3 regions of the Hyphomicrobium sp. ghe19 genome follow, and region 3 is predicted to be linked to each of the others. Evidence: predicted binding sites of a transcription regulator. Region 3 holds the regulator's gene; each other region holds the start of a gene.
What was found. Region 3 encodes LexA, which represses DNA repair genes until DNA is damaged. Its sites were predicted from a motif close to TGTTCNNNNTGTGTTCNG; they were not measured.
Positions count from the first base shown of each region.

Region 1: AACL53_RS19790 (YifB family Mg chelatase-like AAA ATPase) is a predicted target of LexA. The motif match lies at 1,478-1,495, and genes of this name have one in related genera.
Region 2: AACL53_RS17175 (adenosylcobalamin-dependent ribonucleoside-diphosphate reductase) is a predicted target of LexA. The motif match lies at 1,147-1,164, and genes of this name have one in related genera.

Region 1 covers NZ_LR743509.1:4,176,072-4,179,344, forward strand. Annotated here, with positions in the region: gene AACL53_RS19790 (YifB family Mg chelatase-like AAA ATPase) at 1-1,433, opposite strand, end outside; gene AACL53_RS19795 (hypothetical protein) at 1,757-1,963, shown strand; gene AACL53_RS19800 (hypothetical protein) at 2,062-2,601, opposite strand; gene gshB (glutathione synthase) at 2,598-3,273, opposite strand, start outside.
Region 2 covers NZ_LR743509.1:3,624,906-3,628,178, reverse strand. Annotated here, with positions in the region: gene AACL53_RS17175 (adenosylcobalamin-dependent ribonucleoside-diphosphate reductase) at 1-1,103, opposite strand, end outside; gene AACL53_RS17170 (hypothetical protein) at 1,272-1,574, opposite strand; gene AACL53_RS17165 (1-acyl-sn-glycerol-3-phosphate acyltransferase) at 1,750-2,550, opposite strand; gene AACL53_RS17160 (YdcF family protein) at 2,543-3,187, opposite strand.
Region 3 covers NZ_LR743509.1:2,859,224-2,862,496, reverse strand. Annotated here, with positions in the region: gene AACL53_RS13735 (ComEC/Rec2 family competence protein) at 1-721, shown strand, start outside; gene lexA (transcriptional repressor LexA) at 751-1,545, opposite strand; gene AACL53_RS13725 (hypothetical protein) at 1,815-2,057, shown strand; gene AACL53_RS13720 (hypothetical protein) at 2,232-2,366, shown strand; gene AACL53_RS13715 (hypothetical protein) at 2,967-3,273, opposite strand, start outside.

The DNA of each region.
Region 1 (3,273 bases), 1.3 Mb from region 3:
ATCGTTCGAGCGACCTTGAGCGTGCGGTGAAAACCTCGCGCCGATAATCCAAGAGTTCCGGCCGCATGGCGGAGCAGCGCCACGCCCGCTTCATCGGGCGTCGCCGTCTGTTCGAGAAGCGTTGCCGAGCAATCGGCATTCGTGCGGACGCCTTTTGCGCCCAGCGCCGCGAAGCGCGTGCGTTGACGATCGCGAGCCGCGGCGACGCGAGAGCGGACTTCGGCGCTTCCTTCGGACGGCGCGGGCAGAACAAGATCAGCCGCTGATATCGCCGGGACCTCGATCTGCAGATCGATGCGGTCCAGCAGCGGCCCCGACACGCGCGCCTGATAATCGCCAGCGCAGCGCGGACCGCGACGGCACGGTTCGCCGGGATTGCTGCCCCCGCATTTGCACGGGTTCATCGCCGCGATCAGCTGAATGCGGGAGGGGTAGGCAATACGGTGGTTCGCGCGAGCGATGACGGTTTCGCCCGACTCCAACGGCTGGCGCAAAGCGTCAAGCACGTTCGGCTGGAACTCGGGCAGCTCATCGAGAAAGAGGACGCCATGGTGCGCAAGCGAGACCTCGCCGGGGCGAGGGCGCGAGCCGCCGCCGACGAGCGAGGCCATGCTCGCCGAATGATGCGGCGCGCGAAATGGGCGTTCGACCGTGAGCTTGCCGCCGACGAGCTCGCCCGCGAGCGAATGCACCATCGAGACTTCAAGGATCTCTTCGGGTTGCAGATGCGGAAGGATCGACGGCAGGCGCGAGGCGAGCATCGATTTGCCGGAGCCGGGCGGCCCGATCATCAGCAGGTTGTGGTTCCCCGCCGCTGCTATTTCCAAGACGCGCTTGGCTGTTTCCTGGCCTTTGATATCGCGGAGGTCGGCCGCATAGCTCTGCGTCGGCAGGACGTTGGGCTCGGGCCGCGACAGCGTCTGCGTGCCCTTGAAGTGATTGACGAGCGACAGGAGATGCGGGGCCGCCAGGATGGCGAGGTCCTCGCTCGCCCACGCCGCTTCGGGGCCCGAGGCTGCGGGGCAGATGAGACCCTTGCCGATGGCGTTGGCGCCCATTGCAGCCGGCAGCGTGCCCGGCACGGCGCGTATCGAGCCGTCCAGCGCCAGTTCGCCGATCGCGGCATAGCCTGCGATGGCGTCGGGCGCGATGGCCTCCATCGCGCACATCATCGCGAGCACGATGGGCAAATCGAAATGGCTGCCTTCCTTCGGCAGGTCGGCGGGCGCGAGGTTGACCGTGATGTGCTTGAAGGGGAGCCCGAGACCGACGGCGTGGAGGGCGTTGCGGACGCGTTCGCGGCTTTCGGCCACCGCCTTGTCGGGCAGGCCGACGATGGCGAAGGCGGCGGCTCCAGGGGTCACGCGGACCTGCACTTCGACAGGCCGTGCCTCGATGCCGATGAACGCGAGCGTGGAGATCTGACCGTACATTTTGCTCCCCCAAGGAGAGCTAATCAGCGGGGTGAGATAAAGTCAAGAACGAAGGGGGAACATTCAAGCCATACTAGATATAGTAATTGTTGTCTATGCTACCCCCAATATCTGCCGCTGATTTGTTGACGGATTTTAGGCGTCCATTCATAGTTTTCTCGTTCGAATCACTTCGAGCAAAAAAGAAAGCTCCGCACGTGATCAGACGTGCGAAGCTTATTTGCAACCGCCGGTTGAGGGCGGCAACTTAGTATGCTTCGGCACGATGAATCAATCGGCTGAATCGGTCAAGCCCTCAACTGGCTACTCTTATGGAGTAGCTAATGAAGAAGACTATCGGCAGTCCGAGCCATCGGCTCACCTTTGAAGACGCTGTTAAGATCTGGCTTTTGAGTTGGGCTGGCGAACTTCAAAGCCGGATCGCCGCACAATTCGACGTCAATGGCGGCCGCGTCAACGAAGTCCTGAAAGAGCATCGTCACCGGGGCAGTCGGCAAGAGGCCCTTTTGCGCTTGAAGAAGTCAGCTTAGACTTTATGGCGTCGGCTGGCTTTGCTCGTCCGCCGGCGCCAACCAATGTGCCACCTAAACGCAAAGCATTAGATCCCAAAGAGTAGTTCAAAAGCCGCTCACCCCTTCGTCATCACCAGCGTCATGCCGATCAAGCTTGAATTCGTGAACTGGATTTCGACCGCCTGCTTATCGTTGCGGACGTCGATGTCCATGTTGGCGGTAACGTCGGTGCCTTGGATGACGACGTGAAAGCCCTTCGGCGTGACGTCGCCGATCAGGTCGCCTTCGAAGTTATGGATCGTTTCCTTCCAATGCCCGGACAGTTTGCCGGCGGACTCCTTCACATTGCTGACGATCTCGACGGCGCCGCCCGCCGTGGCGCAGCGGATCGTCTGTTTCAGTTCGTCCTCGGTGTCCGTCAAAAGGTAAGTCGCGCGGCATTTGATTTTTTCGGCCGGGCTCTCCTTGTAGCCAATCATGCCGATGCCCGACCATCGCCCGAGCAGCGGCGCGAACGGTGAGGCGGTAACGGCCTGCGCTTCATTCCATGGCAACGCGGGGGCAACGAACAAAAGCGCCGCGAGCAAGCTTGCGATCGTGATCGATCTCATCGTGAATTGGCCTTTCATCATCCTGATATCGACACGCGCGTTCATGCTTGCGATCTTCTCTTGTCTTCGATGACGTCCCAGATCATCGCGGCGATGTCGTTGCCGCCGAACTTCTTCACCTGACGAATGCCCGTCGGGGACGTGACATTGATTTCGGTGATGTACGGGCCGATGACGTCGATGCCGGTGAAGATCAGTCCGCGGCGTTTCAATTCGGGTTTGAGACGGGCGCAGATCTCGCGGTCGCGGTCTGTCAGTTCAACGGCCTGCGCGGTGCCTCCGACGTGGAGGTTCGAACGCGTTTCTCCGGCCTGGGGAACGCGGTTGATCGCGCCTGCGATTTCGCCATCGACCAGGATGATGCGTTTGTCGCCGTCCTTCACCTCGGCGCGGAATTCCTGCACCATGAAGGGTTCGCGGAACACGGTTTGAAAGAGCTCGACGAGGGAGCCGAGATTGCCGTCCTCCGGTCTGATGCGGAATACGGCGGCGCCGCCGTTGCCGTAGAGCGGCTTGACGATGATGTCCTTATACTCGGCGCGGAACGCCTGCACGTCGGCGAGCGAGCGCGTGACGAGCGTCGGCGGCATCAGGTCGAGGAAATCCAGGACGAACAGTTTTTCCGGCGCGTTGCGAACGCTTGCCGGATCGTTGACGACGAGCGTTTTCGGGTGGATGCGTTCGAGCAGATGGGTCGTGGTGATGTAGGCCATGTCG
Region 2 (3,273 bases), 770 kb from region 3:
GCCGCCGCGTTGCCGTAACGAAGCCCAAGAAAAATCAGCGCATCCGCGAGGCCTGTGATGCCCAGGCCGATGCGGCGCTTGGCACGGGCTTCCGCGGCCTGCGCTTCGAGCGGATAGCGCGAGATATCTATGACATTGTCGAGAAACCGAACCGCCATCGCGACGCGAGCTTCGAGCCTCGCGAGGTCGATATCTGCTGCGGGCGTGAACGGATGTTCGACGAGGCGCGCGAGATTGATCGATCCCAATAGGCAGGCGCCATAAGGAGGAAGCGGTTGCTCCCCGCACGGGTTCGTTGCGGAGATCGTTTCGCAATATTCGAGGTTGTTCGCGGCGTTCACCCGGTCGATGAAGATGACGCCGGGCTCCGCATAATCATACGTCGCACGCATGATCTTGTCCCATAACGCGCGTGCGTCGACCGTCTTGTAAATCTTGCCTTCGAAAACGAGGTCCCATGATGCGCGGCGCTTCACAGCATCCATGAACGCGTCGGTCACGAGAACCGAGAGGTTGAAATTCCGCAGCCGCTGCGAATCCGCCTTCGCCGCGATGAACGTCTCGATGTCCGGATGATCGCATCGAAGCGTCGCCATCATCGCCCCGCGGCGTTGACCGGCCGACATGATCGTCCGGCACATCGCGTCCCAGACATCCATGAAGCTCACAGGCCCCGATGCGTCCGCTCCGATGCTTTTGACCGGCGCGCCCTGCGGGCGAAGCGTCGAGAAATCGTGACCGATGCCGCCGCCCGCCTGCATCGTCAGCGCCGCATCTTTGACGTTGTCGAAAATGCTCGAAAGGTCGTCGCCGATTCGGCCCAGAACGAAGCAGTTGAAGAGCGTGACGTTCCGGTCGGTACCGGCCCCCACGATAATGCGCCCGGCCGGCTGAAAGCCGAAGTCCGACATCGAATCGTAAAAGGCGCTGGCCCACTTCTCTCGCGCTGCCGGCTTCTCGACCGACGCCGCAGCAGCCGCGATCCGCCGGAACGTGTCTTCGATCGTACAGTCCGCCGCGACGGTCGACGAACCGGCAAAGCGATATTTACGCCGCCAGATAGCGTCGGAAATGGCCGGAAGATCTGAAAAAATCGCGCTCATCGGGTGCCCTGAATATGGGTATTAAAGCCCCATCTTCAATCCGCGTTCACTATATGTTCTCAATCCTTCTCTGTCAAACGGTTTGAGGCGACCTCGTTCCACAAACAAAAAACCGCCAGCCCGGATCAACGGGCCGACGGCTTTGTAGATCAGTCGAAATCGCCGCTCTTAGAGCTTGCAGAGCGTCGCTTCGCCCTTGCACTGCCAGCCGATCGTTCCGGCGCTGCACTTATAGCGGCGCGGGCCGAACGAATAGCCGGGCGTGCCGTTGCCGGATACCCAGGTGAAATAGATGCTCCAGTCGGTCGCTTGCAATAGGGCCGCATCGACCTGGAAATGGGCGAGCTTCTCGGTGAGGGCGACGCCTTCGGCGGCTTTCTTGAAACAGTCTTTGGCTTCCGCCGGCGCAGCCGCCATGGCAGCGCCTGCGACGGCGATAACGGCCCACATCATTCGGGCGGCAGTGCGCATTGGAAGTCTCCATGATTGGAAAACGAGAAAAACGATGAGGGCTCGACCGTGCCATATCGAAGAGGCATCCGTGCATAACAAACCATGCGGGAACGACGATTTCCCCCGCATTGCGGCATCCGCACATCATGCGATTTAGACGGGCCCTGCTTGCTTCGCGGTGCTGTGGACAACGTCAGCTGGCGTGCGCGCGCCTGTAGGCCAGTGCGAGCGGCGGCGGCGAAGGGCTTCTTGCAGCTTCCTCGATGAGCCGCGTGCTCGCTGCTTCGATCGCCGATTCGACGCGCGAGCGGAATTCGGCGCGCGGCAATCCGGGCGGCAGCGCCGGCAGAAACTCGACGACGATCGTCCCTGGATAGCGCCAGAGACTGCGGCGCGGCCAGAACAGTCCGGAGTTGAGCGCTAGCGGCACTGTGGCGACACCGAGCGCTTCGTAGAGGGCGACGTAGCCGGGTTTATAATCGGGAGAGGAACCCGGTATCGTTCGGGTACCTTCCGGAAAAATGACGACCTCGCGGTTGATACTAATGCGTTGCCGGGCGTCTCGGATCATCGATTTGAGTGCCGCCGAAGCCTTCTCGCGTTTGACGAGAATGTGCTCGAACTTGACGCAGAACCAGCCGTAGAATGGGATCCACTTCAGCTCGTCCTTGAGCACGATCGCCGGATCGCGAAAGAGCGAAATGAGCCCGAAAGTGTCCCAGGCCGACTGATGCTTGGCGATGACGAGGCAGCCCGTCTTCGGCACATTTTCGCGCCCGCGAACCTCGAGCTTGGTTCCGCAAATCAGGCGGAGCAGCCAGACGCACGTCCGCCCGTGAACCTCGAGACCCTTCATCGCCCAGGATCGCGGCCCGATGAGCAGCCACGAGCCGAGCACCAGATAAAGCGCAGTGACGACGTAAAAGACGACGAAATAAATGAGCGAACGCACGACGACCAATGCGCCGGGTCCAGGCAGCGGTTGCTCAGCCATCGGCGCGCTTCTGTGGGACGATCGCGACCGATTGCCCGTCGCGCCAATCGATGACGCGCTGCGCGGTGAGGCGAGCGACGGCCGGGAGAAATTTCAGATATTCGGAAAGCAGCACCCTCGTCGTCGCGACGTGCAGCCACCAGGCCGTCTCAGGGAAGCGCTTCGGAGTGACCGCATATGGCAGGAGCGTGACTCCCGGCATGACGAGAGCCAGCTCTGCGAGACTGCGAGGCATGTGATAGCGCGAGGTCACGACGATCAGCTTCGAGTAGCCGTTCGTATTGGCCCACGTTCTCGTCTCGTCGGCATTGCCGACCGTGTCGAGCGCTTCGTATCCGAGGTCGACGCAGCAATTGAAAACGCGATTATCGATACGGACGATCCGCTGCATCTCTTCGCGGCTGACCTTGCGATTGACGCCCGAAATGAGCATGCGCTTGGCGCGCCCTTCGCTCATAAGCTTCGCACCCGCCTCGATCCGATTGTCGCCGCCGGTCAGCACGACGATGCCATCGGCCTTGTCCAAATCCGCGGCGTCATCCCGGGTGACCGAAACCGCAAACAGCACGAATCCAAATGCCAGCGCGGCCGCGCCGAGCGCCAGCAGGACAACGATTGCGTGTGAGAACATTTTCATTTGCGGGATGTGCTTGTTCGTGTCGCCAGTTCTTATCGCCTGTCTATCTGCCGTCGCCTCACCGTCGAAGTGTAACCGATTTGGAC
Region 3 (3,273 bases):
AACGCGAATCCGCCTCTTTGGCGTCGCTCTTTGCGTTCTGGGCCTGCTCGGAGCGCCATTGATGTCACGACCGGATATTCTCATCGGCCAGAAAGGCCTGATCGCCGTGCGCGATACGTCTGGGAAACTCTCCGCACTGCCGAACAAGGGCGCGAAATATGACCTGGATCGCTGGCTCGAATACGACGGAGACGGACGGACGGCCCGCGAGGCGCAATCCGGCGACGCGTTCTCGTGTGACGCGGTCGGATGCATTGCCCACGTCAAAGGCGCAACGGTCGCGGTCGCCCGGCATCCGGCAGCCGTGACCGACGATTGCCTCAATGCCGATGTGCTGGTGATCAACGACCCGAAGCCCGAGGACTGCGCGGTGCCGGCGACCGTCATCGACGTCTTCGACCGTTGGCGCAACGGCGCCTACGCCCTATACATCGATCGCAGCGATGATAACCCCGAGCCGCGCGTGCACCTTGAGACGGTCGCATCCCGCCGCGGCGAACGGCCGTGGAGCGTCATGCCCGAAAGGAAAACGCCCGGCGGCCTTCCGAAACCCCGCATACGGGAGACACCCGGCGCAGCGCCGCCGGCTGCGGCGCCACCGCGGTCAATGGCGGAAGCTGAAGCCGAGCCGCGAACGCTTGCCGAGAGCGATCCGGGCGAGGAACCGGACTTTGAGCCAGAGTTTACGAATGCCGTGCCGGCCGCCAACGACGCCCAGTAAGACCTCCTAGCGCTGAGTAGCCCAGTAGCTCAGTAGCGCCGCAACAGCCCCACGAGCCGGCCCTGGATGTCGATCTGGTCGGGCCCGAATATGCGCGTCTTGAATTCGGGGTTCGCCGCTTCGAGGGCAATCGTCGAGCCTTTCTTGCGAAGCCGCTTCAACGTCGCTTCCTCGCCTTCGACGAGAGCAACGATGATGTCCCCGTTCTCGGCGTTATTGCACCGGCGGATAATGACGGTATCGCCGTCATGAATGCCCGCCTCGATCATCGAGTCGCCCTTCACCTCGAGCGCGAAATGTTCGCCGTTCGTCAGGATGTCGGGCGGCACGGCGATATCGTGCGTGTGGTTTTGAATGGCGCTGATCGGCGTACCGGCAGCGATCCGCCCCATGACGGGGATCGATACGGTCCGCGCATCGATGATGTGCGACGGCGGCGGCGGAGAAACGCTCGCCCGTGGTCCCGAGCCCTCGATCACGCTCGGCTGGAAGCCGCTGCGTTGAGGCATGGATGCGACGGACGCGCCTGAAGAGTGGCCCGCGTGTTGGCCGGCACTTGGCCCAATGTTCTGTCCGCCGTTCTGGGCGCCTGTCTGGCCGCCGGTCTGATTGTCCGGCAGCTTGATGACCTCGATCGCCCGCGCCCTGTGCGGCAGCCGGCGGATGAAACCGCGCTCGACCAGGGCCGTGATTAGGCGGTGAATGCCGGACTTAGACCTCAGATCCAGCGCATCCTTCATTTCGTCGAAGGATGGGGGCACGCCGCGTTCCTGCATGCGCGCATGGATGAAAAGCAGGAGGTCTTTCTGTTTCTCGGTGAGCATCGCGTTTCGTCTCAAGCCTTCCATGGCTGCGCGGGGACCGTGGGCCGAAACGCTGACCACCGATCGGACCCCCGCTGAATGACGGTACAAATCATGTATGTACGCTACACGTTCTTGTCTCGTTCCGCAAGCGCGCCCCGCGTTATCCCTATTCGACAGCGTCAATGGCCACGCGCGAGTGGCTCGAATGCCTCGCATGGCCAAGCGGCCAGATTGAACGGCTCCGCGAATCCAAACTCCGCTGATGAGCGGTAACGGGAGAACGCGAAATGCAGATGAAATGGTCTCCGCTGTTCCTGACAGCCGTGGCGGTGCTGGCCGTTTGCGGAGGAGAGGCCCGCGCCGACGGCTGCGACGACATGAAGGCGCTCTGCAAGGAAGCGACCGCGAAGGCCTTGAAATGCACGAACGAGCAATCGGCCGCCGAGTGCAAGCCGCTGATCGACGTGCGCAACGCGACGTGCACGCAGATCGATCTCGTCTGCAAGCCGGCGGCCCCAGAACCGGAATAGACGCGCCGGAATAGACCGCGCCGGAATAACCCGCGCCAATAGGGGTGCCCGAATTCCGCCGCGACGCGGCCGCGCAAAAGCACGCGTGCCGTGCGACGGAAACTTGGTCGCCGCTGGTTCAACACCGGACGCGCCATTGGGACTATGGGCTGTTTGAGCGGGCATTGTCGGGCCATGCAGGGTTGGTTCTCGCAGATCGTCATAGGCGTCATCGTCACCGTTCTCGGAACGCTCATCGCCAACGCCGTCACCGGCGGCCGCGCTGGACACCATTTCGTCCCGAGCTTCCACGCTTCCTCTCAACGCTGAACCTTTCGCGCGCCAACACCCACAACGAAGAACGGCGCAACATCGAACGCGCACGGTGGCCGGCTCCCCGGAGGGGACCGAAGGACGACGCAACAAGCGTGCGCAACCGGCCGGCTCGCGGAACGCGAGTCGGTTGCGCCAACCAAAAAGCACGAAGCGGACGGGTTCCGCGGCTGGGTCGTGCAGCAATGAAGTCTCGGAACCGATCCGCTCCGTGACAGACCGAGAACAGGGTCTCGAGCGCGGTCACTTTACGTCAGCGGGATGCTCCGCACACAGGCTTCTCACCCTGTGCGAACCGGTCGATCGCCTTGTCCGGAAGCGCGCGTCACGCCCCGGGTCGGGCTGCCCCACCCGAGCCCGGCGCAACGCCTTGCGCACGAACCCTTTGCCGGATGGGCGAAACGATTATGCGAGCGGAGGCGAGAGCGGGGATAAGTTTTTTGAGTGAGGGGGGGAATTGGGGAGAATTGGTACGTCGCGCAGTTGCAAGCGGCAATAAAACGAGTCCTTCGGATGAGGTGATGCCTGAAATGATTGAGGCCGGAGCCGCAGAGCTAGTCGGGTTCGACTGGATTAAGAGCGATGCGACCGACTGTGCTAAGCGGGTGTTTCTTGCGATGGCAACATTAGTCCACACTTCCACAAGCAGGTCGTCATTGCCCCACCGGCGTTGAAAATCGCGGTGGCGGCTGCATAAAGTTCGCCAATTTCTGTTGGAACCTCTTCTTGTTTGAGACGTCCCCCGGACAAACGAAAATCAACGCGCAAAGGGCGCGTCGTGTCCGGTCCATCTATCCATCGTGCGTGTACGAATTTGTTTCTCAGTGTGTAGGCGTCCTTGACTCCTTCAAGGGCGGAAACGAACTCTTTCCATTTTAGCGGATCGCCGCTTTGGAACTGGCGC